2 regions of the Mesorhizobium sp. WSM4842 genome follow, and region 2 is predicted to be linked to the other one. Evidence: riboswitches for the same ligand, from Rfam matches in the RefSeq annotation. Region 2 holds a riboswitch; the other holds the start of a gene.
The links. A riboswitch is a leader RNA that binds a small molecule or an ion and turns the genes downstream of it on or off. The one in region 2 is predicted to bind thiamine pyrophosphate.
Positions count from the first base shown of each region.

Region 1: another riboswitch for thiamine pyrophosphate. It lies ahead of thiB (thiamine ABC transporter substrate binding subunit); the one in region 2 lies ahead of thiC (phosphomethylpyrimidine synthase ThiC).

Region 1 covers NZ_CM148372.1:1,489,654-1,506,755, forward strand. The annotation lists gene AC0NIE_RS07065 (ABC-F family ATP-binding cassette domain-containing protein) at 1-1,548, opposite strand, end outside; gene AC0NIE_RS07070 (thiamine diphosphokinase) at 1,550-2,194, opposite strand; TPP riboswitch at 2,297-2,411, shown strand; gene thiB (thiamine ABC transporter substrate binding subunit) at 2,455-3,468, shown strand; gene thiP (thiamine/thiamine pyrophosphate ABC transporter permease) at 3,730-5,349, shown strand; gene thiQ (thiamine ABC transporter ATP-binding protein) at 5,349-6,119, shown strand; gene AC0NIE_RS07090 (M48 family metalloprotease) at 6,419-7,846, shown strand; gene AC0NIE_RS07095 (RNA polymerase factor sigma-32) at 7,944-8,807, opposite strand; gene AC0NIE_RS07100 (amino acid ABC transporter substrate-binding protein) at 9,139-9,912, shown strand; gene AC0NIE_RS07105 (amino acid ABC transporter permease) at 10,072-10,752, shown strand; gene AC0NIE_RS07110 (amino acid ABC transporter ATP-binding protein) at 10,749-11,522, shown strand; gene AC0NIE_RS07115 (CarD family transcriptional regulator) at 11,625-12,206, opposite strand; gene fdxA (ferredoxin FdxA) at 12,573-12,911, opposite strand; gene AC0NIE_RS07125 (RNA-binding S4 domain-containing protein) at 13,061-13,447, opposite strand; gene AC0NIE_RS07130 (helicase-related protein) at 13,462-16,860, opposite strand.
Region 2 covers NZ_CM148372.1:6,557,381-6,570,853, forward strand. The annotation lists gene AC0NIE_RS31775 (porin) at 83-1,237, shown strand; partial or broken gene AC0NIE_RS31780 (response regulator) at 1,667-1,984, shown strand; partial or broken gene AC0NIE_RS31785 (GNAT family N-acetyltransferase) at 1,986-2,379, shown strand; gene AC0NIE_RS31790 (acyltransferase family protein) at 2,506-3,105, opposite strand; TPP riboswitch at 3,272-3,388, shown strand; gene thiC (phosphomethylpyrimidine synthase ThiC) at 3,492-5,327, shown strand; gene thiO (glycine oxidase ThiO) at 5,324-6,325, shown strand; gene thiS (sulfur carrier protein ThiS) at 6,294-6,491, shown strand; gene AC0NIE_RS31810 (thiazole synthase) at 6,493-7,266, shown strand; gene AC0NIE_RS31815 (thiamine phosphate synthase) at 7,263-7,868, shown strand; gene AC0NIE_RS31820 (hydroxymethylpyrimidine/phosphomethylpyrimidine kinase) at 7,859-8,611, shown strand; gene AC0NIE_RS31825 (hypothetical protein) at 9,318-9,497, shown strand; gene AC0NIE_RS31830 (carbonic anhydrase) at 9,638-10,390, shown strand; gene AC0NIE_RS31835 (two-component system VirA-like sensor kinase) at 10,564-13,083, shown strand; gene virB11 (P-type DNA transfer ATPase VirB11) at 13,200-13,473, opposite strand, start outside.

The DNA of each region.
Region 1 (17,102 bases), 2.1 Mb from region 2:
TGCCGCCACCACTTCGCTGGTCTCGGCCTTTGGCCGTGCCTTGCGGTCGTCCAGCCTGGTGCCGCCGCGCTGCGCCAGCATGTCGGAATAGCCGCCGGCATATTCGATCCAGCGGCCGCCGCCGTCCGGCGCGATCAGGCTGGTCACGGTGCGGTCGAGGAAATCGCGGTCGTGGCTGACCAGGATCACCGTACCGGCAAAACCGGCGACCAGTTCCTGCAGCAATTCCAGCGTCTCCATGTCGAGGTCGTTGGTCGGCTCATCGAGCACCAGCAGGTTCGCCGGCCGCGCCAACACGCGGGCGAGCAGCAGCCGCGCCCGCTCGCCGCCCGAAAGCTCGCGCACCGGCGTGCGCGCCTGTTCCGGTTTGAACAGGAAATCCTTCATGTAGGAGACGACGTGGCGCTGCTCGCCATTGATGACGAGGTTCTCGCCGCGCCCGTCGGTGAGGTATTGCGCCAGTGTCTCTTGCGGATCGACCGCGTCGCGTTTCTGGTCGAGCGTGGCGATCTCCAGATTGGTGCCGAGCCGCACCGTGCCTGAGTCCGGCTTCAATTCGCCGGTCAGCATCTTCAGCAGTGTCGTCTTGCCGGCACCGTTCGGGCCGACCAGGCCGACGCGGTCGCCGCGCTGGATGCGGGTCGAGAAGCCCTTGACCACAGTGAGGTCGCCAAAGCTCTTCTCGATGGTCTTGGCCTCGATCACCAGCTTGCCGGATTCGGCGGCGTCGCTGGCCACCATGGTCGCCGCACCCTCGGCGCCGCGATGGCCACGAAAGCGCTGGCGCATGGTCTGCAGTTCGCCGAGCCGGCGCATGTTGCGCTTGCGCCTTGCAGTCACGCCGTAGCGCAGCCAGTGCTCCTCGCGCACGATCTGGCGGCCAAGCTTGTGCTGCTCGCGTTCTTCTTCTTCCAGAACGGTGTCGCGCCATTCCTCGAAATGGCCAAAGCCCTTGTCCAGCCTGCGGGTCTGGCCGCGATCGAGCCAGACGGTGGCGCGCGACACGCGCTCGAGGAAGCGGCGGTCATGCGAGATGACGATCAGCGCCGAAGAGGTGCGGGCAAGCTCCTCCTCCAGCCATTCGATGACCGACAGGTCGAGATGGTTGGTCGGCTCATCGAGGAGGAGAATGTCGGGCTCCGGCGCCATGACGCGGGCAAGGGCGGCACGGCGCGCCTCGCCGCCGGAGAGATCGTTCGGCCGCTCGTCGCCGGACAGGCCGAGATGCTCCATCAGATAGGTGGCGCGGTAGGGATCGTCGGCGGGTCCGAGCCCCGCCTCGACATAGGCGCGGACGCTGGCGAAACCATCCAAGTCGGGCATTTGCGGCAGGTAGCGCACTGTCGCCGAGGGCTGGCGGAACACCTCGCCGTCCTGCGGCTCTATCAATCCCGCAGCGATCTTGAGCAACGTCGATTTGCCCGAGCCGTTGCGGCCGACCAAAGCGATCTTGTCGCCCGCCGACGCCGTCAGTTCCGCCCCGTCGAGCAGCGGCGTGCCACCGAAGGTCAGTTTTATGCCGTCGAGATTGAGAAGTGGCGGCGCCATGTCAGCTTCCAGGTAAGGGGAATGGGTGGGCGAGCAACAGCGCGCGGCCACTGCTCAGCGCAATTTCCAGCCGGCCCTTGACCTCGTTGGAAATGGTCAGCGACGAACCGAACGCCATCTCGATATGGTTCAGCGGCCATTTGGCGCCGGTCACGGTCAGGCCGGTAAGGTCGGAAAAGCCGAGAATCGAAAACAGCGTGCCATCGGCGTAGTCGAAGCCGGCCTTTCCGCGAAGCAAGGGAGTGCCTTCCTGTGCGCCGCTGGTCAAAAGCACCTCCGTCCCTGCCTCGGCCAGTCGGACACTGAGCGCCAGGTGCAGGAAGGCGTGGTCGGTGCGCTTGCCGCCGAACGCGCCGGCGAGCACGAGACTGGTCGCGCCGCGTTCGAGCGCGGCGGCGATAGCCAGTTCGCCGTCGGTCTTGTCCTTTTCTGCCGGAAACACCTGGCGGGCCACGGCGGCCAACTCGTCCGGCAAGTCCGCCGGCACCGAATCGAAGTCGCCGACCCAGAGTTCCGGCGTCAGGTTCAGCGTCCGGGCATGGCTCATGCCGGCGTCGGCGGCGATGACACGGGAGCCTTCGACCTGGCGGTCGAGCAGCGGCGTGCGGATTAGATCGCCGCCAAGCAGGATGGTGAATTTGCTCATATGCGTGGCCCTTACCAGCCCTGCTTGCCAAACGGAAGGCCGCGTTCCAGATGCCCGGCAAACTTCCGCTTGCGCCGCAACCAGGCCGGGCCTATGTGTCGAAACGCTCTAACGGGGTGCTGGACGCGATCTTCGCGAGCCAGCTGAGAGGCGACCATGCCAACCCGCTGAACCTGATCCGGTTTGTACCGGCGGAGGGATTAGACGTTTCGGACAGCCCGACGCCTCAATTCCTTTCAACGCGAACGAAGGAGGCGCCGATGCGCACGTTTTTATACACTCTAGTTTCGGCAGTGCTGCTTGCGGCGACTGTTCCCGCCGGCATCGGGCCGGCATCCGCGCAGGAAAAACTCACCGTCTATACCTATGAGAGCTTCACCGCCGACTGGGGTCCAGGCCCCGCGGTGAAGAAGGCCTTCGAGGCCGAATGCGGCTGTACTCTCGAATTCGTCGCGGTCGCCGACGGCGTCGCCCTGCTCAACCGCGTCAAGCTGGAAGGGGCCGCGACCAAGGCCGACATCGTGCTCGGCCTCGACACCAATCTGACTGCGGAAGCCAAGGCCACCGGCCTGTTTTCGCCGCATGGTGCCGTCATCGATGTCAATGTGCCGGGCGGCTGGAGCGACGATGTTTTCGTGCCGTTCGACTATGGCTATTTCGCCGTCGTCTACGACACCGAAAAGCTGAAGACGCCGCCGAAGAGCCTGAAGGAATTGGTCGAGGGCAATGCCGATGAGAAGATCGTCATCCAGGATCCGCGCACCTCGACGCCCGGTCTCGGCTTGTTGTTGTGGGTGAGGTCGGTTTATGGCGACAAGGCGCCGGAAGCCTGGGCCAAGCTTAGGGCAAAGGTGCTCACCGTGACGCCGGGCTGGAGCGAGGCCTATGGCCTGTTCACCAAGGGCGAGGCGCCGATGGTGCTGTCCTATACCACGTCGCCGGCCTATCACATGGTCGCCGAAAACACCGAACGCTATCAGGCGGCGTCCTTCGAGGAGGGCGAGTATCTGCAGATCGAGGTTGCCGGCATCACCACGTCAGGCGCGAAGAACCCGTTGGCGAGACAGTTCCTGACTTTCATGACCGGACCGAAATTCCAGGATGTCATCCCCGAGACCAACTGGATGTTCCCTGCCGGCAAGACCGACAAGCCGCTCAATCCGGCTTTCGACAAGCTCGTCAAGCCGACCAAGACTTTGCTTTTCAGCCCCGAAGCGGTCGCCGCCAATCGCAAGGCCTGGGTCGACGAATGGCTGTCGGTGATGAGCAAGTAGCTTGTGATTGAAAGATGATTACTCTACGGCGCCCGCCTCTGTCCTGCCCTCCTTGCCAAAACTTGGCATTTCCCCCTCAAGGGGGGAGATCGGATGTCACTTCCGCTTTCGCCAATCGCAACAGTCGAAAGATTGAGGCGAGGATGAAGCTGCCAATCTCCCCACTTGAGGGGGAGATGTCCGGCAGGACAGAGGGGTGGGCGGGAACTCGACCTCAGCCATATTTTCTGCTTCTACGATCGTTGAACTAGGCAGGGCGGCATGCATACCGGATATCCTGCCGATCCCCGCGTCACCGCCGGCATTCTCGCGCTTGCCGCTGTTGCGCTGCTGGTCGGCGGAGCGTTCGCCGGGCTCATCGTCGAAGGCGCCCGCGACCCGTCCGGCGCCGCGTCGACCTTCGATTCCTACCTCTTCCGGGTCGCCCGTTTCACGCTGTTGCAGGCTTTGCTGTCGACACTGCTTTCCGTCGTGCCGGCGCTGTTCGTTGCGCGGGCGCTGTCGCGGCATCCGCGCTTCTTTGGTCGCGGCCTGATCCTGCAGCTCTTCGCCGTGCCGCTTGCGCTGCCGGCCATCGTCGCCGCACTCGGCATTCTGGCTCTCTATGGCCGTGCCGGCTATTTCGCCGGCGTGCTCACCGCGATTGGCGGTCTGGGCTGGCCGGGCATATACGGCCTGTCCGGCATCCTCATCGCCCATGTCTTCTTCAATCTGCCGCTGGCCACGCGGCTGTTCCTTGAAGCGCTGACGACAGTGCCGGCCGACCAGTGGCGGTTGGCGAGCCAGCTCGGCATGGGCGCCAGACCCGCCTTCCGGCTGATTGAATGGCCGACGCTGCGTGCGGCGCTGCCGGGCGTCGCTGGGCTTGTCTTCATGCTCTGCATCACATCCTTTACCATCGTGCTCACGCTGGGCGGCGGGCCGCGTGCGACGACATTGGAGGTCGCCATCTACCAGGCACTGCGTTTCGATTTCGATCCTGCCCGCGCGGTGACGCTGACACTGCTGCAGATCGCGCTGACCTTCGTCGTTGTGCTGGCATTGATGCGGCTTGGCGCCAACATCGTCGGCGACGCCAACCTGCCGGTGGCACCGCGCCGCTATCTTTCGGCCGGCCCGGCCGAGACCGTGCTGAATACAGCATTGATCGCTCTCGCATTGCTGTTCGTCGCCGGGCCGATGGCTGCCATGGTGACGTCAGGCCTTGGCGCCGATCTCGGCCGGCTGGCGGGCGAGATCGCGGTGCGGCAGGCGACGCTGACCAGCGCCGTGCTCGCCCTGCTGGCGGCGCTGCTTTCAGTGGCGCTGTCGCTGTCGCTCGTCATGGCACGACGGGCGCTGGCCTTGAGGCGTCGCGTCGGCGCCAGGACGCTGCTCGAATACGCCACCGATACCGGCGCCGGCTTCGTCCTCGTCGTGCCGCCCATCGTCATCGGCGCCGGCTGGTTCCTGCTCCTGCGTGCTGTCAGCGACGTCTTTGCCATCGCCCCTGTCATGGTCGTCACCGTCAATGCGGTAATGGCGATGCCGTTTGCCATCCGCGCCATTCGCCCCGGCTATGATGCGGCGAGCGAACGCCACGAACGGCTCTGTTTGCTGCTTGGCATTTCGGGCTGGAACCGGTTCCGGCTGGTCGACTGGCCGTCGCTGCGGCGGCCGCTCGCCACCGGTTTCGCGTTCGCCATGGCTTTGTCGCTCGGCGATCTCGGCGTCATTGCCCTGTTCGGCAGCGACTCCCTGCAGACACTGCCTTACCTCTTGCTGGCGCGCATGGGCAGCTACCGCACGATGGACGCGGCAGGCCTGGCGTTGCTGCTCGGCCTGGTTTGTCTTGCGCTTGTCCTGGCCGCTGACTGGCTGGGGCAGGGAGAAAAATCATGATGCTCAACAGTGCGGAAAGCGGTACGGCCGTGCGGCTGGAAAAGGTCTCGTTCAGCTATCGCGAAGCGCCGTTTTTATTCGATGTCGAGTTCGCCGCCTCGAAGATCACCGCCATCATGGGGCCGAGCGGTTCGGGAAAATCGACGCTGCTCAATCTGGTGGCCGGCTTCGAGACGCCGCGATCGGGCCGCGTGCTGATCGGCGGCGCCGATGTCGGCGCCAAACCGCCGTCGGCGCGGCCAGTGTCGATGGTGTTCCAGGAAAACAATCTCTTTGCCCATCTTTCGGTCGAACGAAATGTCGGCCTTGGCCGCTCGCCGTCGCTCAGGCTGGCCGAGGGCGACCACGCTGCAATCGCCGGGGCGCTCAAGCGCGTCGGCCTTGCCGGCAAGCAACAGCGCCTGCCGCGCGAACTCTCCGGTGGCGAGCGGCAGCGCGTCGCGCTCGCCCGCGTCCTGGTGCGCGACCGGCCGGTGCTCTTGCTCGACGAACCGTTCGCCTCGCTCGGACCGGCCTTGCGCGACGACATGCTCGATCTGGTAGCCGGCGTCCATGCGGAGCGGCGCATGACGGTGCTGTTCGTCACGCATCAGCCGGAGGATGCCCACCGTATCGGCCAGGACATGGTGTTCCTGGACAATGGCACGGTTGCCGCAACCGGGACTGTCGCCGATTTTTTTACCAAGGCTGGACCGGAGGCCTTCCGACGCTATATCGGTGCAGGTCCGTTTGGCGCGGGATCACGAGATGTTGCCCGGAAGCGGACATAATTTACGGCCAAACCGGCTTCAGGCGATGTGGTGCTTGCTTGCCATGGTCAAAGTAGTGTGACTAGGTCCTCCGATACTGGTCCGGCATAGGTTGTGATTTGCCACTACGGTGTGCCATGCGTGCTCATGGCCGCGAAGGACGCTGTGGCAGTTGATTGTGCGCATGATCCTTTCTGAAAATCGATGCCCGATTTTCGGGGCCATGTGCTGAGACCCGAAAGGAAGCTGTTCTGCCGACCGGCACCGACAGAGTGAGAAGGAAACCGCTGGCGCGCTTCCTCGCGCTGGCCGGCTTTGCCATGGCGCTGGCAAGCTGCCAGATGTTCACGCCTCCGGACGTTCAGGAATCCGGCTTCCAACCTTCCAGCAAACCGATCACGGTCGACAATGTCGCCGCCAACAGCAAGCTCGCCGAAATGGCGAAGGCGCAGCATCCGCGCATCCTGGCCACCTATGGCGGCGAGTATTCCGATCCCAAGCTCGAGCGCATGGTCGCCAAGGTCGTCGGCAGCCTGACCGTGGTGTCGGCCAACCCGAGCCAGACCTACCGCATCACCATCCTTAATTCGCCCAACGTCAATGCTTTCGCGCTGCCGGGCGGCTATCTCTACATCACGCGCGGCCTGTTGGCGCTGGCCAACGATTCGGCCGAGCTCGCCGCGGTCATCGCGCATGAGATGGGCCACGTCACTGCAAACCACGGCTTGCAGCGCCAGCAGCTCGAGGCTGAGGAGGGGTTTGCAACCAAGGTCGTCTCCGACGTGCTCGGCGACAGCCCGACCGCCAAGGCGGCACTGATCCGCGGCAAGCTGCGGCTTGCCCAGTTCTCGCGCAATCAGGAGCTTGAGGCCGATGGCATCGGCATCAAGTCGATCGGCGAGGCGGGCTTCGATCCCTTTGCCGCCGGCCGCTTCCTGCAGTCGATGTCAGCCTACACCGATTTCCGCTCGATCAGCGGCGCCACCGACGCCAGCCTCGACTTCCTGGCGACGCATCCCAACACGCCGCAGCGCATCGTTCTGGCGCAGCGTCATGCCCGCCAGTTCGGCGCGCCCGGCGTCGGCACGCGCGACCGCGACGCCTTCCTCGCCGGCATAGACGGCCTGCTCTACGGCGACACGCCGGAGGAGGGCTATGTGCGTGGCGAAACCTTCCTGCATCCAGGGCTCGGCGTGTCGTTCTCGGTGCCCGACGGCTTCATCATCGACAACTCGGCCGCGGCGGTGACGGCAACCGGGCCAGGCGACATAGCGATTCGCTTCGACGGCGTTTCGATCGACAAGAGCCGCTCGCTGACCGACTACATCCGCAGCGGCTGGGTGGCCGGTCTCGACGAAAGCAGCGTGCGCCAGGAAACGATCAATGGCAACGACGCGGCGACGGCGCATGCCAGTGCCGAGGGCTGGCAGTTCGACATCGCGGTGATCCGCGCCGGTGGCCAGGTCTACCGGCTGCTGACGGCTGCCCCTTCCGCCAGCGCCTCGCTGGATGCCGTGGCGCGCTCGGTCAGCGGTTCCTTCCGTATCTTGAGCGCGGCCGAGAAAGCGGCGCTGAAGCCGCTGCATATCCGCGTTGTCACGGTGCGGCCCGGACAGACCATGGGTTCGCTCGCCTCGCAGATGGTCGGCGTCGAGCGCAAGCTCGATCTGTTCAGGGTGCTCAATGCGATGTCGCCCGGTGCAGCTGTTTCGGCCGGCGACAAGGTCAAGATCATCACCGACAAATAGGGTGTGTCGATATTCAGGTGATGCCGGCCTGCAACCGGCAGTTTCCTGCGCTTCCGGTGCTCACGTACTTTAAGTCCTGAATCTCAACACACCCTGATTAGGCGGCGGTCGCCAGAAACTCGGGGTTTTGCTTCACCAGCGCTATCTTGAGCTTTTCCATGGCGCGTGCCTCGATCTGGCGGACGCGTTCCTTGGAGATGCCGAGCGCCTCGCCGAGGGCTTCGAGCGTCGCGCCCTCGTCGCTCAGCCGGCGCTCCTCGATGATCCTGAGCTCGCGGGCATTGAGCGCGCCGAGCGCCGTTTTCAGCCAGACAGAACGGCGTTCGACATCGATCGTGTCGCCCACGACCTCGTCCGGCAAAGGATCGTCCGAAACCAGGAAATCCATTCGCTCGGTGGCGCCCGCATCGTCGGCGAGCGGCTGGTTGAGCGAGCTATCCGGTGCCGAAAGGCGGGAGTCCATCATCGCCACGTCAGCCTCGGAGACGCCGAGCGCGACCGACACCTCGCGATAGAGCGAGGTATTCGAGATCGGCTCGGCACCGTTCGCCAAGCGGGCGCGCAGGCGCCGCAAATTGAAGAACAACGCCTTTTGCGCCGAACTGGTGCCGCCACGCACGATCGACCAGTTGCGCAGGATATAGTCCTGCATCGAGGCGCGAATCCACCATGTCGCGTAGGTCGAAAACCGCACCTCGCGTTCCGGTTCGAAGCGGGCCGCCGCCTCCAGCAGGCCGACATGGCCTTCCTGGACCAGATCGCCGAGCGGCAGACCGTAGTGGCGGAATTTCGAGGCCATGGAAATGACCAGACGCATATGTGCCATGGCGATTTGGTGCAGCGCCTGCTGGTCGTTGTCTTCCTTCCAGCGCAGCGCGAGAAGATGCTCTTCGTCGCGCTCGAGATAGGGGGCTTTCATCGCCGCGCGGACCATGGTTCGCCCTGCCATATCTTCCATCATGCCACGCTCCCTGTTCCGGGCGTTGCGGTGCGATCGCTCGAACCCTAAGCTGGCATCGTGGTTGAATTGGCGACGCCGCGCCCTACAACAGCCAAGAACGTGCCACGCGGGTGAATGGTTCCGCCGCTGATGTCGCGTGGATTGCACTGCCGAAAGCTCGTTGCGGTGGTCGCTACGTGGTCGGTTGGCGCGACTCGATGTGGTTTTGAGAATTGGATTTCGAAAGCGTCTCATTTTTGAAATCTGGTTCCTTATTTCGCCAGCCCGCATCTGTCAGTTTCCGGCGCTCACAAATGCGGCGTACGCCGGCCAATGACGGGATCACAGAAAAATGAAATGGCTCAATTCGCTTATCGTCGCCGCAATACTGCAGGTACTGGCCGTCACATCAGGCCATGCCGGCGCCAATCTCGAGCAGATCAAGCAGGCCGGTGTCTTCAAGGTCGGCACGGAGGGTACCTATGCCCCCTTCACCTATCATGATGCCTCGGGCGCATTGGTCGGCTTCGATGTCGAGATCGCCAAGGCGATCGCCGAGCGCCTCGGCGTCAAGGCCGAATTCCTCGAAGGCAAATGGGATGGGCTGATCGCCGGCCTCGACGCCAAGCGCTATGACGCCGTCATCAACCAGGTCGGTATCACCGAGGAGCGCAAGGCCAAGTATGATTTCTCCGATCCCTATATCGCGTCCAAGGCGGTGCTGATCGTGCGCGGCGACAATACCGACATCAAGAGCTTTGCCGACCTCAAGGGCAAGAAGGCGGCGCAGTCGCTGACCTCGAATTTCGGCAAGCTCGCCGAAGCGAACGGCGCCGAACTCGTCGGCACCGATGGTTTCGACCAGTCGATCCAGCTGCTTCTTACCGGCCGTGCCGACGCCACCATCAACGACAGCCTGTCCTTCCTCGATTTCAAGAAGCACAAGCCCGACGCCAATGTGAAGATCGCCGCGCAGGAAGAAAACGCCGACTATTCCGGCGTCCTCGTGCGCAAGGGCGATCCGGAACTGGTCGCCGCCATCAATCAGGCGCTGGCCGATATCAGGGCCGACGGCACCTACCAGAAGATCGCCGACACTTATTTCGGCCAGGACGTTTCGAAGTAAGCGCATTTCACGGAGCGGGCCGGTTGCCGGCCCGTATGGCAGGTATCGCGGCGAGCTGTCTTTGACGGCCGCCGCTTTTCGCGTGATATGGCGGCCGTATGATCGCGCTTCGATGCTGCCGGGGCGGTTTTGGGCGGCCATCTCGCAAGGAGGGTTTTCGTGCCGCACTGGCTGCAACTGATGCTGGACTCGTTGCCCACGCTGCTATGGGCCGCGCTGATCTTCACCGTGCCGCTAACGCTGCTGTCGTTCGCATTCGGTCTCTTCGTAGGACTGGTTGCGGCGCTCGTTCGGCTGTTCGGTCCGAAGCCGCTGGTCGCCGTGGTCCGCTTCTACGTCTGGATCTTCCGTGGCACGCCGCTTCTGGTGCAGCTCTTCCTGATCTTCTACGGCCTGCCCTCGGTCGGCATCCTGCTCGACGCTTTTTCAGCTGCGTTGATCGGCTTCACGCTCAACATCGGCGCCTATACGTCGGAGATCATCCGCGCCGTCATAGGCTCGGTGCCGAAGGGGCAGTGGGAAGCGGCCTATTCGATCGGCATGACCTGGAGCCAGGCGATGCGGCGCACGATTCTTCCACAAGCAGGCCGCGTCGCGGTGCCGCCGCTGTCAAACACCTTCATCTCGCTGGTCAAGGATACATCGCTGGCCGCCGCCATCACCGTGCCGGAGATGTTCCAGGCGGCGCAGCGCATCGTCGCCACCACCTATGAGCCGCTGATCCTCTATGTCGAGGCGGCGGCTCTCTATCTGGCGCTGAGCTCGGTGCTGTCGGCGTTGCAGACGCGCTTGGAAAAGCGGCTCAGCCGCTATGGCGGCTTCCTGGAGGCGCGCTCATGATCGGTCTTACCGACATCGAGAAGCGCTTCGGCGACAACCTAGTGCTGAAGGGCGTGACGGTCACCATCGAGGAAGGCAGCGTCACCGCCCTTGTCGGTCCCTCGGGCGGCGGAAAAAGCACGCTTCTGCGCTGCATCAACCTGCTCGAGATCCCGACTTCGGGCACGGTGCGCATCGGCGACGACGCGCTCGAATTCCATCCCGGCGGCAAGGTTTCCGGCACGGCCATCCAGCGCCTGCGGCTGCAGACCGGCATGGTGTTCCAGAATTTCCAGCTGTTTCCGCACCGCACGGCAATCGAAAATGTCATGGAGGGGCTGGTGACGGTGCTGAAATGGCCGGTCGAGCGAGCGCGCGAGCGGGCGCTCGCTCTGCTCGAAAAGGTCGGGATGGTGCACAAGGCCGATGCCTGGCCGGCGACGCTGTCAGGCGGCCAGCAGCAACGCGTGGCGATTGCCCGGGCGCTGGCGCCATCGCCGAAAGTGCTGCTGTGCGACGAGCCGACCTCGGCGCTCGATCCGGAACTGGCTCAGGAGGTGGTCGACGTGCTCAGCCAACTCGCTCGTGAGGGCACCACCATGGTGATGGCGACGCATGATTTGCGCCTCGCTTCGAAGATCGCGCAGGAAGTGGTGTTCCTCGACGCCGGCGCCATCATCGAGAAAGGCCCCGCCGCTGTTTTGTTCAGCAATCCGGAGCGGCAGCGAACCAGGCGGTTCATCGCGACGCTGAAGCAGGAAGCGGAGAAGGAAGGCGGCGGCGAAGGTTAATGCATGTCGCCCAAAACTGCGCAGCGGTTTTGGAATAACGACATGCATAAAAGAGAAACCCGGCGCGAGGCCGGGTTTTTGCAATTCGAAGGCGAGAAGCGCTCAGGCTGCTTCTTCCTGCTCGGCTTCTTCGTTGTCGGCCTTGGCGCCGCGCTTCGGACCCTTGTTGAGATTCACCTCGATGAGGCGCACCGCTTCGGTTTCCGACATGCGGTTGACGGCCGCGATCTCGCGCGCCATGCGGTCGAGTGCCGCCTCATAAAGCTGGCGCTCGGAATAGGACTGCTCCGGCTGGTTGTCGGCGCGGTAGAGGTCGCGCACCACTTCGGAGATCGAGATCAGGTCGCCGGAATTGATCTTCGCATCATATTCCTGGGCGCGGCGCGACCACATGGTGCGCTTGACGCGGGCGCGGCCCTGCACGACCTTCAGCGCGCGATCGACATAATCCTCTTCCGACAGCTTGCGCATGCCGATGGAGGTCGCCTTGGCAACCGGCACTTTCAGACGCATCTTGTCCTTCTGGAAGTCGATGACGAACAGTTCCAGCTTGTGGCCCGCAACTTCCTGCTCGTCGATCGAGACGATCTGGCCGACGCCATGCGCCGGATAGACGATGTACTCGCCGGTCTTAAAACCGTGACGCGCTGCGCTGGACTTCTTCTGCGGGGTGATTGTTGCCATTACGCCATGAACTCCTTGGTGTGGTACCGGCATTCTGCCGGCCGAACTCGCGCGATCGGATAACCGATCGTTAGCCGCACAACTACGAACCCACCGGAAAAGCCGAGGCCGGCAAACCGCATAATTGCGACCGCCTGCCCCAGATCACTCTGGTCCGGATTGAGAAATTCACCTTTCAGTGATTTGGGGCGTTTGCGCCATAAATCGACGTTGTGTCACCGGCATGTTTGGTTGATGTAGCACAAAAAGTCGGAAGAATCAAGGTTTTGCTGCACGCGCGAAGGCCATGCGCCATCGCCGCCTGCCAAGGCAGTTAATGTACCATGCCTTTTAGGCGGCGTTATGCTGGCTGAAACAGCGGTCTTGTCAGTCGCCCTCGCCGGGCTCGGGGGAGAAATATTTCTCAAACTTGCCGGCCTCGCCATCGAAGGATTTGGCGTCGGCCGGAGGCTCCTTCTTGGCGGTGATGTTGGGCCATTTATCAGCGTATTCGGTGTTGATCTGCAGCCATTTGTCGAGACCCGGCTCGGTGTCGGGCTTGATCGCGTCTGCCGGGCATTCCGGTTCGCAGACGCCGCAGTCGATGCATTCGTCGGGATGGATGACGAGCATGTTCTCGCCTTCGTAGAAGCAGTCGACCGGGCAGACCTCGATGCAGTCCATGTATTTGCATTTTATGCAATTGTCGGTCACGACATAGGTCATCGGTCGGCTCCCGGACGTCCCGTTTTTGTTAGGCTTTTTTGGTGAGGTAACGTCTTTACCCGCCGCTTGCAAGGGCAGCCATTGCGCGCGATACCGGTGTTTCCGGAATGGAATTCCAGAGGGGCGATGCGGCGAAGCCCGGTTATGCGTCAGTCGTCGCCTAACAACCGGTCGGTCTCCCGGCGTTCCTTCTTGGTCGGGCGGCCGCTGCCGGCATCGCGCAGCGCGGGAATCGCATCGGCAACGGCCTCGCCCTTCGGCGCGGGCGGCGGCGACATATCCTCGTAGAGCATGCGCGCTTCTTCGGCAGGGCCGCGCCGGCTTCCCGTGCGGAGCACCTTCCAGACGAAGATGCGCCGCTCGAGAGTGATGGTCAGGACGTCGCCGGCCCGGACCAGATCGGAGGCCTGCGCTGCTTTGTCGCGATTGATGCGGACGCGTCCGGCCACCACCAGCTTCGCTGCCAGCGAGCGCGATTTCACCGCACGCGAAAAGAACAGCCATTTATCGATGCGCTGGCGGCCTTCGGCGACCATCGGAGCGAGCGAACTTACTTCTTCAGCTGGTCGCGCAACGCGGCGAGCTTGGCGAATGGAGAATCCGGGTCGAAGCGCACGGGACGCTCCTCGCGAGGCTTAGGCTGGAACGCGGGCTTTCCACCTGGTGCGCCACCCTTGCCGTCCTGCCTGCCGCCCTTCCAGTCCGGCCGGCTTTCGCGACGATCGGGACGCTCGCCCTGCGGCTTGCCGTCGCGCCGTTCCCCTGCCTCACCCTGAGGCTTGGGCTTGAACTTGCTGCGGTCGAAGCGCGGCTTGCCGGCGCCGTCGCCGTCGCGGCGTCCTTGATGGGGGGGCCGGCTGCCTGGAGCGCCGGCCGGTTGTCCGCCGGTGGCATCTGCCGGTGCGTCGCCACGGCCATCGCGGGCGGCTTGCCCGTTGCGCGGGCGATTGTCCCTGTCACGGGGCCGGCTGTCGTGGTGGCGGTGGCGCGGACGCTGGTCGAAGCGGCCCTGCCGCCACAACAGGATGGGTTTTGGTTCTTCGGCCTCTTTCTCGGCCTCTGGAGCAGCCTCGCCGGTGGCGGCTGCCGCCGCCGCGGCAGGTTCGGCCGACACGGCTTCCGTTGCGGGCGAGGCTTCGAAAGCCGGCTCCGCCGGTGCGACCGCAATCTCGGCGGTTTCGGGTGCTGCCTCTGGAGCTGCGGCTTCGGCTGCAGGCAGCCCCTCTACCGTGAGCTCAGCCGGAGTTTCCACCTGAGCTTCTGCGACAGGTTCCGCTTCGGTGGTGGTTTCCGCGGGCGCTTCGGCTGTGGCCTCTGCCACTGCATCCGGCTCCGAACTCTCGGCCGGCGCCTCGGCGGCTGCGTCCGCAACCGCGGCGTCCGCTGCCTTGGCCTGCTCGGCTCGCGCAGCTTCTTCCGCCTCCTGCTTGGCCGCGGCGGCTTCACGCGCGGCATTGTCCTGTGCCTCGAGCCGCGCCCTCACCTCGACTGCCGGCTTCGGCTCCGCTCGGTAGCCGAGGCCTTTCAAAATCTCTTCCATGTCGTCGGCCGTAGCGCCGAGGATCGACATCATCGGCGGCGTCACCATGAAAGACTGACCGTCATAGGCGCCGTCGGGCCGCTGACCGAGGCCCGGCTTCCAGTTGGTTGCGGGCCGGATCAGGTCGGCCAACCGTTCAAGGATGTCGACGCGCACCGCGCGACGGCCGAGATTGCGGTAGCCGGCCAGTTTGTAGAAGGCCTTGTCGAACGTGGGATCGATGACCACCGAGGTGCGGCCGGAGGCCAGCGCGTGGACCACATCGCCAAAGCCGGGCTTGTCCTTGCCGTCGTTCTGCAGCGCCCACAACAGCGTCACCAGTCCGGCCGGGGCCGGCTTGATCAGCGCGGGCGCGAAGACGTGGTAGGCGCCGAAGCGCACGCCGAGCCGGCGAAGGGCGGCGCGGCCTTCCTGGTCGAGCGACTTCATCTCCTGGGCGATGTCGCGGCGGTTGATGAGGCCGAAATGCTCGACGAGCTGGAAGGCAATGCCGCGGCCGATGCCGGTGATCTGCTCGGCGTTCTTGAGGTCGACCAGCGGCTTCAGCAAGGACTCGATCTGGAAATTGACGAAGCGCTCGGCGCGCGCCGCGACCTTGTCGCGGGCTGGTCCGGTGAGCTGCTCGTCGGCCAGCAGCACAAGGCGCGGCTTCAACGGCTCGTCGCCTGCGACCAGCGTGCCGATCGGCGCGCCGATCCAGCGCAGCGTGCCGTCGGAGCCGAGCGCGATGTCGCCATTGGCCGAGGCGCCGAAGCGTTCGGCCCGCGCCTCGAATTCGGCTGCAAGCGCCTTCTGGGCTGCTGTGCGCACTGCCTTGGCGTCCTCGCCGCCGGCGCTCTGGTCGGCGGTGAAGCGGAACCCTTGCAACTCGCCGACATGATGGCCTTCGACGAGGACAGTTCCGGTTGGGCTAATTTCGGCTTCAGGCATGGTATTTTCTCTAAGGCGCCGCATGAGGACGGAAGTCCTGCGGTCTACGAAGCGTTTCGTCAACCGCTCATGCAGCGCATCCGACAATCTGTCTTCGATTTCGCGCGTCTTTTCCTGCCAGTGTGCCTGATCGGCCAGCCAGCCGGGCCGGTTGGAGACGAATGTCCAGGTGCGGATCTGGGCGATCCGGTGCGACAGCGTGTCGATGTCGCCCTCGGTGGTGTCGGCACGGCGCACCTGCTCGGCCATGTAATTCTCGTCGACATGGCCATGCCTGGCAAGGTCCATGTAGATCGAGGCGATCAGGTCGGCATGCTGGGCAGGCGCGATCTTCCTGTAGTCGGGAAGGGCGCAGGCCTCCCACAACAGCGCCACGCGCTTGGCGTTGGTGGCCAAGGCCCGGATATCCTCGTCGCGGGACAAATGCTCGAGCGCCTGCGCATCCACAGCCGGTAGCGCACGCGTCAGGCCTTCGACCGGCGCGTTGGTCTCGGTGGAGCGCTTCAGCGCATCGAGGCTGGCGAAATCGAAATGCGCGGTGCGCCATTGCAGCACTTTCACCGGGTCGAACTCATGCCCTTCGATCTTCTTGACCAGATCTTCGTCGAGCGGATCGACCTGGCCGGTGACGCCGAAAGTGCCGTCGCGCAAGTGCCGGCCGGCGCGGCCGGCGATCTGGCCGAGCTCGGCCGCCGTCAGGTTGCGATACTGGTAGCCATCGAATTTACGGTTTTGAGCGAAGGCGACATGATCGAGATCGAGGTTCAGGCCCATGCCGATCGCATCGGTGGCGACCAGGTAATCGACATCACCCGATTGGAACAGCTCCACCTGCGCGTTGCGAGTGCGGGGTGATAGCGCGCCGAGCACGACGGCCGCACCCCCTTGCTGGCGGCGGATCAGTTCGGCAATCGCATAGACCTCGTCGGCGGAAAAGGCGACGATCGCCGTGCGTCGCGGCAGGCGGGTCAGCTTCTTCGAGCCGGCATAGGCGAGATGCGACAGCCGTGGCCGGGTCACCACCGACACGCCCTTCAGCAGACGCTGGAGGATGCCGTGCATGGTGGCTGCGCCGAGCAGCAATGTCTCCTGGCGGCCGCGCAGATGCAGGATACGGTCGGTGAAGATGTGGCCGCGCTCGAGATCGCCAGCCAGCTGCACCTCGTCGATGGCGACGAAGGCGGCGTTGGTCTCGCGCGGCATGGCTTCGACGGTACAGACCGAATATCTGGCACCGTCGGGCTGGATCTTCTCCTCGCCGGTGATGAGCGCCACCTTGTGAGCGCCGACCTTCTCGCAGACGCGTGAATAAACCTCGCGGGCGAGCAACCTGAGCGGCAGGCCGATGATGCCGCTTTCATGCGCCACCATGCGCTCGATGGCGAGATGGGTCTTACCGGTGTTGGTCGGCCCGAGCACGGCAGTCACGTCGCGGCCCGAGAGGATCAGCGGCTCAATATGTTTCGGCGGGATGTTCATCGACCTGGAAATCAGGCTCTCTTCTTCGCGTTGTCGGGAGCGCGCCCCGTGGCGGCGCGTGTGACAGCCGACACATAGGGATTTCGAGTGCGAAGCGAAAGCGGAATGTTCCGACGGCAGCTCGAAGGCTCTCGTCTGGTGTTGTCAACCGGTCCTGATTAACAGTTGGAACGAGTCTGGAACGAATCAGCTACGAATCGCTGACTCTTGCTGATTCAGGTTTTGTTCACGGCTACATCTGG
Region 2 (13,473 bases):
GCACATGTTTTGGGTCCTGGGATAGGCCGCCGGTTCGCCCTTTGACGCGTCCGCCTTTTATTCTTTGAACTGGATATCCAGAATGAACGTAAGCAGCCTTCTTCTCGGCTCAGTTGCGGCCCTGATCTCCGTTTCCGTCGCTCGCGCGACGGACGAAGTCTCCGTGCCGGGTCCGACCGAATACGTCAAGATCTGCGACGTCTACGGTTCGGGCTACTTCCATATCCCCGACACCGAGACCTGCGTGCGCATCGGCGGCTACATCCGTTACGACGTCGGCCTCAGCGATGTCCGATCGTATGACGGGATAAGAACCTCCGATGTGAGAACTGGCGAGGCTCAGGGCACCTGGCGAAACAACACGCGTTTCACGTTCAAAACTTGGACGCGCCAGGAGACCGAACTAGGCGCACTGAAGACCTATACTGAGACTCGCGTGAACTTCGGCAACCACAACGCTTATCCGGGTCCGGAAAGCCCTCACAACTATAGCTTCAACAGCGGCGTCAAGTTGACTTCCGCCTGGATCCAGCTTGGTGGCCTCCGAGTTGGCAAGGACGAGTCGGCCTTCGACACGTTTACAGGCTACGCCGGAAACGTGCTCAATAACGTACTCGTTCCGTACGGCGACTTCGATACCAACGTGGCTCAGTATTACTTCGATGCCGATAATGGCTTTTCGGCTCTGGTTTCACTTGAACAAGGGTCGGGTGTAGTCGGTACTATCGACAGCCATGTTCCGCACGTCGTCTTCGGCGTGAAACAGACGCAGGGCTGGGGCGCGATCACCGGCGTAATCGCTCGTGACAGCGACTACGAAGCTTTGGCCGGCAAGCTCCGAGTCGATGTCAATGTCACAGATGACCTGTCGCTATTCGGAATGTTCGGCTACGGCTCCATTGGCAATCTCAACGATGACCCAACCAACGCGGTCGCCGCTCACAGTCGCGGCTTCTACAAAATTTGGAGTGGCAACTGGGCTTTCTGGGCGGGCGCCACTTACACGTTAAACGAGAAAACTTCGTTCAACCTTCAGGTCTCGGGTGATCAGCTCAGGAACTCCGGACTGGCTGCAAACGTCGCCTATACGGTCATTCCAGGTTTCACAGTCACAGCCGAAGTCGATTATGCCCATTACGCCAAGTTCGCTGCCCTCGACCGTTCTGGAATAAACCCGGCTCACGTCGGCAAAAGGAACAGCCTCGGCGGCGTGCTGCGATTCCAAAGCTCGTTCTAACGAAGCGAATCTGAATGTCGGAGGCCCGACTGGAGGCCTCGGTGTCTGGCTTTACGATGTTCAAAATGTGGTCCCGGACGATCATGCCCGGACATTGGTTGCCGGACTTCATAGCCTGATCAGCGAGGCTTCCATAGAGCGCTTAGCAATGCCACTGAATAACTCGTCCAGGACATGTCTCTCGGCCCCATCTGCATCCCTGTTGTGCTACCCTCATTGCGATGAGCGCTCGAGATCGCGAGCTTCGGAGGACCGGCTGAGAAATGCCTGGACGTTTCGTCCAGGCACTCGTCAAGTTTCCTCAGTGGTTCAGAATCATCTTCGGCGACCGTTATTGCAAAATCAGTTCGGTTCAGTAAGATTCTTGTTCTGTTTGGGTCATCTTGAAGGACTAGTGTCTGAGTCGCAGCGGACTGCCATTCAATCTCTGCGCTGCTCGACCTCAGGATGCCCGATGTGCATGGCTTCGACGGGCTGCTGCAGCTTCGGACCCGCTATCCGCGCCTGCCGGTGGTCATCGTTTCGGGGCATGAGGAGCCAAAAATCATTTCCGAGGCGCTGTCCTACGGCGCAGCCGGCTTCGTCCCGAAATCGGCGCGCAAGAGCGATCTGGCCGCCGCCATTGGCTCGGCGATGGAAGGTGCGATCCACGTGCCCGAAACCTATGAAGGCCAGCCGCCGGACGCCGACAGCACCGATCGCGCCGAGATGGTGCAGCGCCTTGCCAAACTGACGCCGCAGCAAGTCGGAACGCCTGTCCTTCCTGCTAGGCAAATCGTTCTATTCGCGCCGCATCGGCGCGCTGGAGGCCTTCATCATGACCTTCGACCAAGACGCCCGCTACGACAGCCCGAACTTCCTGTGGTTCCGCGAGCGCTATCGGCGCTTCGGTCTATGTCGACCGCGTCCTCGTCGCGCAACAAGCGCGCGGCCGCGGCCATGCCCGGCGGCTCTATGGAGATCTGTTCGACCATGCATTGCGTGCCGGCCAGACCATCGTCACCTGCGAGGCGAATGCCGAACCGCCCAACCCGGCTTCGGATGCCTTTCACGCCGCGCTCGGCTTTGCCGAGGTCGGCGACGCGGTGATCCACGGCGGCAAGAAGGCAGTGCGCTACTACACCAGGCGGGTCACCGGCTGAGGCAACAGCTCTATCAGGGGTTCAGCCAGGCGCGAGCCGGCTTTTCGACGATGTAATAGCTGCACAAAGCGCAAGCGCGCCGGCCAGCATCAGCAGCGGCGCACTGCCCTGCGCATAGACGAATTTTTAGAACGGCTGCTGCCACAGATACAGCGAATACGACCACAGCCCCAGCGTCGCCATCGGCCAGGAAGACAAAAATCCGGTCAGATACCGAGTGCTGAAGTCGAGCGAATTGACGGCGAGCGCCAACAGCGGCACCGCGACCAGAAAGTGGATCGGCGGCACCGCGACCAGAAAGTGGATCGGCGGCACCGCATCCATGAACAGAAGAACCGCTCCGACGGACGCCGCAATGGCGACATGCGCCGGCAGCCTGTCGTCGGCCTTGAGCAGGCATATCACCGCCGATAGCAGGATCGAGGCGATGTGCACGTCGGTTCGCCAATAGGTCGTCTCGTAGTCCATCCCGAAGACCCAGTGCGAAATCGCACCGTTCGCCATGGCCAGCACCGACAGCGCGCTGAGCAGCATGACGACACGGGCACGCCCCGAAACAACAAAGCTGATCAGCGCCAGGATGACATAGGCATGTTCTTCGACGCACAGCGACCAGATATGGTCGAGCGCGCCGGCGCGGCTGACGAGAATTCCGGCATAGCTGTAGGTGAATGTCAGCGCCGTCAGCGCCGCTTTCCATTTGAAGGCGACAAACGTGCCGGACAAGGCAACCATCGAAGCGAGGACGAAAACCAGCAGCGCCGGATAGATGCGGGAGAACCGGCGCTTGAAGACGCCTTGAGCGGATAACGGATGCCGCCAACTAGGCGATAGCTGCTTTCGGCCGGACCCGAATGCGCTTGACAAATCGGAGCCGGCCCGTTCAACCTGGGGCATTCACCAGGGGAGTCCCGGCAAGGGGCTGAGATACTGCTGGCTTTCGCGGCGCAGTGACCCGTTGAACCTGATCCAGTTCATACTGGCGTAGGGACGGTGCAAGCGCTTTGCGGGAGTTTACGCCCGAGGTCCTGTTTCAGCAGGTCAACAGAAGCGTCTTTTCATCCTTCCGGCACAGAACTGGGTCTCCAATGCATGAGCAAAGGAGCCTCAAAATGAATGCCATTTCCCCCGCCGTGTCGACGGGACCGCTGCCCGCCTCAAGGAAAATCCACAAACCCGGCCTGATTCACCCGCAGATCAGGGTGCCGATGCGGGAAATCGCCGTCCATCCGACGGCAGGCGAACCGCCTGTCACCGTTTACGATCCGTCCGGCCCCTATACGGACCCGACTGTCGAAACCAGCATCGAAAAGGGCCTCGCCAGGTTTCGCAATGAATGGGTGACGGTGCGCGGCGACGTCGAATTCCACGATGCCCGCAGTGTCAGGCCGGAGGACAACGGCTTTGCGTCAGGTGAGCGCCTGACGCCGGAATTTCCCGTGCGCCACCGGCCGCTAAAGGCAAAAACGGGCCAAGCGGTGACGCAGCTTGCCTATGCGCGCGCCGGGATCATCACCCCCGAAATGGAGTTCGTCGCCATTCGCGAGAATCTCGGCCGCGAGAGCTTACGCGGCGGGATGCAGCGCGACGGCAACTCTTTCGGCGCGGCGATCCCGGACTTCGTCACGCCGGAATTCGTGCGCGACGAGATAGCGCGCGGACGGGCTATCATTCCCGCCAACATCAACCACCCGGAGAGCGAGCCGATGATCATCGGCCGCAATTTCCTGGTCAAGATCAATGCCAATATCGGCAATTCAGCCGTCACCTCGTCGATGGCCGAAGAGGTCGAAAAAATGGTCTGGGCGATCCGCTGGGGAGCCGACACCGTCATGGACCTGTCGACCGGTCGCAACATCCACAACATCCGCGAATGGATCGTCCGCAATTCGCCTGTGCCGATCGGAACCGTGCCGCTCTACCAGGCGCTTGAGAAGGTCGGAGGGATCGCCGAGGACCTGACCTGGGAAATCTACCGCGATACGCTGATCGAACAGGCCGAACAGGGCGTCGACTATTTCACCATCCATGCCGGTGTGCGGCTGCACTACATCCCGCTGACGGTCGACCGGGTCACCGGTATCGTCAGCAGAGGCGGTTCGATCATGGCCAAGTGGTGCCTGCATCATCACCGCGAAAGCTTCCTCTACGAGCATTTCGAGGAAATCTGCGACATCTGCCGCGCCTACGACGTGTCGTTCTCGCTCGGCGACGGCCTTCGTCCCGGCTCGATCGCCGACGCCAACGACGCGGCGCAGTTCGCCGAACTGGATACGCTCGGCGAGTTGACAAAGATCGCCTGGGCCAAGGATTGCCAGGTGATGATCGAGGGGCCCGGCCACGTACCGATGCACAAGATCAAGGAGAACATGGACAAGCAGCTCGCTGTTTGCGGCGAGGCGCCGTTCTATACGCTTGGACCACTGACGACCGACATCGCGCCGGGCTATGACCACATCACCTCAGGTATCGGGGCGGCGATGATCGGCTGGTTCGGCACGGCCATGCTCTGCTACGTCACGCCGAAGGAACATCTCGGCCTTCCCGATCGCAACGACGTCAAGATTGGCGTGATCACCTACAAGATAGCCGCGCATGCCGCCGACCTGGCGAAGGGACACCCGGCGGCGAAACTCAGGGATGATGCCCTTTCCCGCGCGCGCTTCGAGTTCCGCTGGGAGGATCAATTCAACCTGTCGCTCGATCCCGAGACCGCGCGGTCCTTCCACGACCAGACCTTGCCCAAGGAGGCGCACAAGTTGGCACATTTCTGTTCGATGTGCGGCCCGAAATTCTGCTCAATGCGCATTTCCCACGATATCCGCGCCGAGGCACAGAAAGAGGGCATGGCGGCAATGGCCGCAAAATACCGCGAGGGCGGCGATCTCTACGTGCCAGCGGACGAGACCAGCGCCCCGCCCATGCCGGAGGCGCATGAGCCGTCATGAAGGTGTTGATCAAAGGGGCCGGCGTCGCCGGCCTCACCGCAGCTTTCGAGCTGGCCACCCGCGGCGCGGCAGTGACGGTTGCCGAGACGAGGCATAGCCTCGGCGGCAATGCGTCGTGGTTCGCCGGCGGCATGTTGGCGCCATGGTGCGAACGTGAAAGCGCCGAGCAGCCGGTGCTCGATCTCGGACGCGACGCCGCCGACTGGTGGGATACGGCAACGCCCGGGCAGGTGACGCGGGCCGGAACACTGGTCGTGGCCGCGCAGCGCGATGCGGCCGAGCTCGACCGGTTTGCCAGTCGCACGTCGGGGTACAGGCCTGTTGATGAAAACGAAATCGCACAGTTCGAGCCGGACCTCGCCGGTCATTTCCGCCGTGCGCTGTTCTTCCCCGACGAAGCCCATCTCGACCCGCGCCGGGCGATGGCTGCGCTTCACGACAAACTCGCAGCCATGGGAGTCGAATTTCACTTCGGCGCCAAGGCCCGGCATGTTTGCGGTTTCGATCGCCGGATCGACTGCACGGGCATCGCGGCGGAAGACGACCGACTGCGCGGCGTTCGCGGCGAGATGCTGATCCTGCGCACGCCCGATGTCTCGCTCTTGCGCCCGGTCCGGCTGCTTCATCCGCGCTTTCCGCTCTACGTAGTGCCGCGCACTGACCACCATTTCATGGCCGGCGCTACGATGATCGAGAGCCAGTCCGCTGGACGGGTCACGGCGCGTTCCATGATGGAGCTTTTGGGCGCGACCTATACCCTCCATCCGGCCTTTGGCGAGGCCGAGATCGTTGAAACCGGTGTCGGCGTCCGCCCAGCCTTTCCCGACAATCTGCCGCGTGTCGAAGCACGCGAAAGCACCGTCGCGATCAACGGGCTTTATCGCCATGGCTTTCTTCTCGCGCCCGCCATGGCGCGCCAGGCGGCCGAACTCGTCTTCAGTCACGACAAATCCTTGGAGCCTGCCAATGAAACTGATCGTCAACGGCCAAGCGCTTGAGATTGACGCCTCAACCCTGGCCGAACTGCTTGCCGCGCTCGACTATGAAGGCGATTGGCTGGCGACCGCCGTCAACAGCGACCTCGTGCACAAAGCCAGCCGGGCGGAATTCCGGTTGAGCGACGGCGACCGCATCGAAATCCTCTCGCCGATGCAGGGAGGCTAGCATGTTCGAACTTCTCGGGACGACGCTTCCTTCCCGCCTGCTTCTCGGCACGGCTCAATACCCTTCGCCGGCCATCCTTGCCGATGCGGTCCAGGCGTCGGGCACGGCGGTGGTAACCGTTTCCTTGCGCCGCGAGATGGCAGGCGGCAGGGCTGGCGAAAAATTCTGGTCGCTGATCCGCTCGCTCGGCATGAGAATCCTGCCCAACACGGCCGGCTGCCACTCCGTCAAGGAAGCGGTCACGACGGCGAGAATGGCGCGCGAATTGTTCGACACGACCTGGATCAAGCTCGAGGTGATCGGCAACCACGACACTCTGCAGCCTGATGTGTTCGGACTGGTCCAAGCCGCCCGCATCCTGTGCGAGGATGGATTTTCGGTATTCCCCTATACCACCGACGACCGTGTTGTCGCCGAGCGGCTGCTGGAGGCGGGCTGCAAGGTCTTGATGCCGTGGTGCGCACCGATCGGTTCCGCCCTCGGACCGATCAACATAACTGCGCTGCGCTCGATGCGCGGACATTTCCCCGGCGTCCCGCTGATTGTGGACGCTGGCCTCGGGCGGCCGTCGCATGCGGCGACCGTCATGGAACTCGGCTTTGACGCCGTGCTCCTGAACACCGCTGTCGCCAAGGCGGCCGACCCCGTCGGCATGGCACGAGCATTCGGCAAGGCGGTCGAAGCCGGCCGTGAAGCTTTCTGCTCGGGAATGCTCGAACCGCGCGAGGTTGCCGAACCATCGACGCCGACCATCGGCAGGGCAGTTTTTTCATGAAGCTCGATCCCTTCTACCTGATCGTCGACAGCGCTGCCTGGATAGAACGGTTGGCGCCGATCGGCGTCAAGCAGGTTCAGCTTCGCATCAAAAGCATGAATGAGACCAGGTTGCGCGCCGAGATCCGCAAGTCGAATGCCTTGTGTGCCCAACACAAATGCCAGCTCGTCGTCAACGATCATTGGCGCCTGGCAATCGAGGAAGGCTGCGATTTCGTGCATCTCGGCCAGGAGGATTTGCAAACCGCCAACCTCTCGAGGATACGGGCAGCCGGCGTCAGGCTCGGATTGAGCACGCATGATCATGTCGAGCTGGAAACGGCCATGTTTGCGGAGCCCGACTATATTGCGCTCGGTCCGATCTATCCCACCATCTTGAAGAGGATGAAGTGGACGCCGCAAGGGCTAGAGCGGCTCGGTGAATGGAAGCGCCGGATCGCGCCGACACCCCTGGTCGCGATCGGCGGCCTCAATCCCAACCGGCTCGAGGATGTATTCGGTGCCGGTGCGGACAGCGCCGCCGTGGTGACCGACATTACATTGAATCCCGACCCGGAAGCGCGAACACGCGAGTGGATCGAAAAGACAAAGCCATGGCGCTGAGGCGCGAACCCCATGTGCTTGTCGTCGGCGGATCGGATTCCAGCGGGGGTGCTGGAATAGCACGAGACATCGAGACGATCACTGCCATTGGCGTGCGCACCTGTCTTGCTGTCACCGCGCTGACGGTGCAAACGCACGACGCCGTCATGGAAATTAATCGTTCGCCACCAAGCCTGGTGGCCGATCAGATGCACGCCGCGCTGCAGGCCAACGAAGTGGCGGCAATCAAGATCGGCATGCTCGGAACAGCCGAGACCATCCTTACCGTTGCGGCGGTGCTGCGCGAAAATGGGCAAGTGCCGGCAGTACTCGACCCTGTGCTGGCCTCCACTTCAGGCCACGCACTTCTGGAAGCAGGCTCTATCGATGCCATGAAGCGCGATCTGATGCCACTTTGCTGCATTGTCACGCCCAACCTCCCTGAACTGGCGCTCCTTATTGGCTCCGAACTGGCAGTGGATGAGGACGGAGCGCTCCAACAAGGACAAAGACTGCTGGCCGTCGGTGCTCAAGCCCTGCTGATTAAGGGTGGGCATGCGTCGGGACCCCGATCGACCGATATTCTGTTACGCTCCGGTCATGAACCCATCCCCTTCGATGCACCGCGCCTTGCCGCATCGATGCGCGGAACAGGTTGCGTGCTGGCCAGCGCGATTGCGGCGCATCTGGCGAAGGCGAAGCCGCTCGAAGACAGCGTGCGCGAAGGCAAGCTGTTTGTTTTCGAGAGGCTTCGGCACGATTGATCTTGCCGGTGATGACTACGGCCTGGGCGTTGAGAACGTCGAGCGTGGTGCGCTGGCCGACATCGCTGCTCGACGACGCCATTCAAGGCAAGTCGGGCTGCGGTGTACGTGGTCCATGCTGCAGTCACTTGCTGACGGACCAGAGCGCGGCCGACTCCTCGTCGGGGCGCCGCTGAGCTTGTTATTGTCCTCACCGTAGGTATCGATCCGGGCCTGATTGGGCGATTCCTTATTCCGTCGTACAAGCGCCGAAGTGCGGCCATCCGAATAGATCGGTGTGGTCAGCGTCGCGCCGATGCTGGCTGAGTAGTCGTGCCGTCCTGCTGGCTGGCAATAGGTGAGGTGTTGCGACAGGCGCTCGAGACGCCAGCTGAAGTGGAAAGCTGCCGTGGCAGCAGCGCACCTTCGGCCGTTGCCACTCAAAACGCTACCCCGTCGACCAGAGGCTCCGAGGCGACGATGGCGGGTGCTCGCTTGATGCGGTCGCGATTGCCGCATCGAGACTCGGGGCACCAGCTTCCACACGGGGGCGGCCCTGAGCTGCTTGAGGAGGCGAACGCTTCAATAGCAAGCCCGCCGAAGTGAGGCGTCCTCAGAAGTGCCGCGGATTACGCGTGAATGCATCCAAAACGTGAATGTTCTTAATTGAAGCAATCGATTTCTCTAGTCGACGGATGATGAATATGAAGGCGTCACGAGGCCGAGGATGCGATCTGGGATACCCAGGGCAATCGGTGGTCGTGGAGGCAACGACCACGTATTCGGCGCAGATAGCTCGGACCATCTACCCGGTGAGAATGGCCGCTACAAACCGCATACCGTCGGTGAGGACAATGACAAGCTCAGCGGCGGCCCCGACGAGAATGTCGTCTATGCGCCGACGTGAAGCCCTGCGCGATGCTCTGGTCGTATGCCGAGTTGTTCGGCGTAGTTGCGATGATGTTGCCACATCACAGTTGCGACCGCAGTTCCCGCCATGCCAACCGCAAATGATAAACTCAGTTCACGTCCAGGAGCGAAAGCAATATGCATCGTCGTAATCTGATCAAAGGGTTCGTTGCACTCGGCGCGTGTTCCATTTGCGCTGATGCCGTGGGGGCGGCGGGCACCCATTGGGGATATGCCGGCCCGGCCGGGCCCGAACACTGGGGCGAGCTGGACAAGGGAAATTTCGTCTGCTCGGCGGGCACGCAGCAATCGCCGATCGATATCAAGGGCGCGGTCAAAGCGGATATTCCGCACATCGCCATAGGTTGGCACAAGGCCGGCGGCAGGATGGTGAACAACGGCCACACCATCCAAGTCAACCTGCCGCAAGGCAGCACCCTCACCCGCGGGGATCGTGTCTACGAACTGGTACAGTTCCATTTCCATGCGCCGAGCGAACACTACGTGGCAGGCAAGAATTTTCCGATGGAAGCGCATTTCGTCCATAAGGACACCGACAGCGACACTCTGGGTGTGCTGGGCGTGTTTCTGGCGCCAGGCGCGACAAATGCCAGCTTCGCCAGCCTTGCCGCAGCATTTCCCGCAATCTCAGGTGAGGAAACAGCGGTCGACGAGGTCGAGCCCAACGGGCTTCTACCGGCCTCACTTAGCTATTGGACGTATGCGGGATCCTTGACGACTCCGCCATGCACCGAAAACGTCGAGTGGATGCTGGCGACGGAACCGGTTGAGGTCGACCCGGCAGACATGGAGCGATTTACCTCACTCTACCCCCTGAACGCGCGGCCTATCCGTTCACACAATCGGCGCTTCATCCTAGGCCTCGGCTGAGGTCCCCGTCACGGGCGAGGCCAGACTGGTGCGCTATATCGACGGCTGATCCCCAATATCGTGAGGATGCGCTCCGCGTCGCGGAGGCCCTTTGGGAGCTCATCCTAGTCCTGGACGCGGATCAAGACCAAGTGGGCGACGGTCTTAAACCGTCTTATGAGGGAGAGGTACACGTGGCTTTCCTGTTCCAACAGCATCCGGCAGCACACCGAAGGGATAGGGAGCTAGAATTCAGATTGGACCTTCGCAAGGCGTGCACCGCGGATCAAACGCCGTTTCCTTGGGAAACATGGCTCAGTTTCGACAAAGCAAATGTAATCGCCCTAGCTGCCTCGATTGCGCTCTTGGTCGGGACGCAGGGGCCCCAGATCAACGACGCGGTCCTAAGCCAGCTGCGAACGATTCAGATCCACGATGCATTGCTCCGGCGCGACGTCGCCCGCGCTCGGACCGATATGGCATTGGACTACCGTTCGGTTGCTTCTACCGGACAGGCATTGCAAAGGGATCGTGAAAACTTGCAACGCCCTCTCGACAGTTCGCCCGATGAGAGCTCCGGGCAATCCAAATTGCTCGCGCAGCTCATAAACTCGATCGAAAACAAAGAGGCTGCCATCTCAGCCTTGGTCAAGCAAAATCAGCTTATGCAAAGCTCTCTCGCAGATCTTGCTCGCTCGATTGGTCGCCTCGGGGGGGCACCGTCGGGCAGGGTTGAACTTTCGAAGCTGATCGTGTTTTCGGCTGAACCGGGGCTCACCCTCGCATCACAGATGGATCAGCCTCTCGACCGACTTGCTCCGAGCCAGGCCCGAGCTGCCGCGGATGCTATGGGCAATTTCCTGTCTTCTTTATGGAGGTTGGACCAAGCTGCCAATCAGATCGCATCCCTCGACACGTTCTCCATGGCCGTCGAACTGGAGCGAGAGCATCTGAAAGGCTACAGCTTGGCCAGCGCACAAGCGCAGCGTACGCGACTTTTCTTTGGCTTGGTGTCCATATGCCTCTGCTTGTTTGCGATCATTCGGCCCTCCAGGCAGCATCTGCGGACGAAACGGTTGGAAAGGCGGTTGGAGCTTGAAGCGGCAATGAGTGAGATCGAAGCTCGCTTCAACGATAGTAAAGCAAAGAACGCCTCGGCGTGCTTTTCCACCGAAGCAGCGCTTAGACTCGTTCAACGCGTTTTCGATGCGGATCAATGCGCGCTGGCTCTGGTGGATCCGAGTCTCAGCAGGCATACCGAGTGCTTTGTGGCCAACACGTGCATACCCGTCTGGAACGTCGCGCTTATTGATCAAGTCGTTTCACTTGTCCGCCCCGGACGGCCAGTGTTTCGCGTCATTCCGGCGGCGGAAATGGTTCGGACCGCCATAGGCACTTCCGGTGTGTGTCAAATTGTTGGATGCCGGGTCTCCGATCAGCAGGCTGTGGTTTGCATCCTTGTTTTTGAAGGAGATCGTTCACTCCCCTCAGCAGACGACCTCCGGGTTCTTGCCAGTGCTATTGTGCGTTTAAGCAACCATCTTGAAATGCAACGCATAAATGCGGAACGCGACCTTCTGGTGAGTCGATGGGAGCATGTGGAAAGGCTGAGGACTGTCGGCACAATCGCAAGCGGCGCCACACATGAATTCAACAATATTTTAGGAGCAATAATTGGATACTCAGAGATTGCCAAAAGTCTTGTGCGTCGTCCCTCAAGAATTCGGAACCACATCGATCAAATCATCTTAGCTGGACACCGAGCAAAGCTGATCGTTGACCAGATTTTGTCACTCAGCCGAAACCGACAGCGCGTGGCAGTGCCTTTCAATGTCTCTGAAATTCTTATGGATCTTGCGCCATTGCTGCGGGTCACAGTTCGTGCCGATGTTCAGTTGAACTTCAAGATCAACGAGTGGCAAACGGTGGTCGAGGGCAGCCCAACCGAGATACAGCAGATTCTCATGAATCTGTGCAAGAACGCGTCGGAGGCTGTCTTGAACGAGGGCCGTGTCGAGGTTAGCGTTTCTCGCGCCCAGGTGTGCCAAACCAAGCCGCTGGCTCAGGGAACCTTGAGACCTGGAGATTACGTTCTCATCTCCATCAGCGACAATGGCCCAGGAATCGCAAGTTCGATACTTCCGCATGTCTTTGAGCCCTTTTTTACCACGCGCTCTTGCGTCGGCGGGACCGGGCTGGGTCTTGCTGCGGTTGACAGGCACGTGAGCGCGCTCGCAGGATGCCTTGACGTCACCTCGGCTGTTGGCCGAGGTACGCGCTTTGATATCTACTTACCGGCCTCCGAGGAGGAGCCAGTCAGCGTTGACATTGCTTTCGGTCCCTACGACGGATCACTCGGCAACGGAGAAATCATTGCAGTCGTGGAGCCCGATCCAGCAGAGTTGGAGATCTACAAGGACAAGGTCGCCGCGCTGGGTTATAAGCCGGTCGGCTTCGCGACCTTCGAAAGTCTTTGCGGCTGGATCGAGAGCGGGAAGGCAGCTGACCTGCTTATCTTGGGTAAAATGCCTTTCCTCGAGCGAGGACAGGCCGAATCCGTATGCCCCACCCTCATGACGGTGCCTGTCATAGTCGTCGGTGAAATCGACCCCATGCCGGTCACATCTGATAATCAGACCTTCGTTCTTTGGCTAGCGAAGCCGGTCTCGTCCAGGGCAATGGAGCATGCAATTCGTACAATGATGATGGCATGATGCCGCCGACTCGCTCAGGCTACCCAAGCAATCTGAGAAGGCCCGTCAAGAAGACATTGGAGCAGAACAAGGTCACATCACAATCGACTTATCGATCCCGAGACGTTGTTCTAGCCTTAGTGCTTGTTAAGAAGGTCGGCTACTGTCTCTCCCCGTCGCCGGGCATCGGCGGCGAGCCATAGCTCTCCCACCTCATACACTTCGCCTTGGGTACGGAACGGTACAATGACGTCAATGGCAGCCGACAGCATGTCAAGAAGCGTGCGGTCTTCCACAGCGGCTCCTTGCGGGCTGCTCTTGACGAGTGAAAAGAGCTTTTTAAAGCCTTGGACCGGATCAGCCCCATGAATCGTTGATATCGATCCCGCATGGCCGGAGACGACTTCGCTA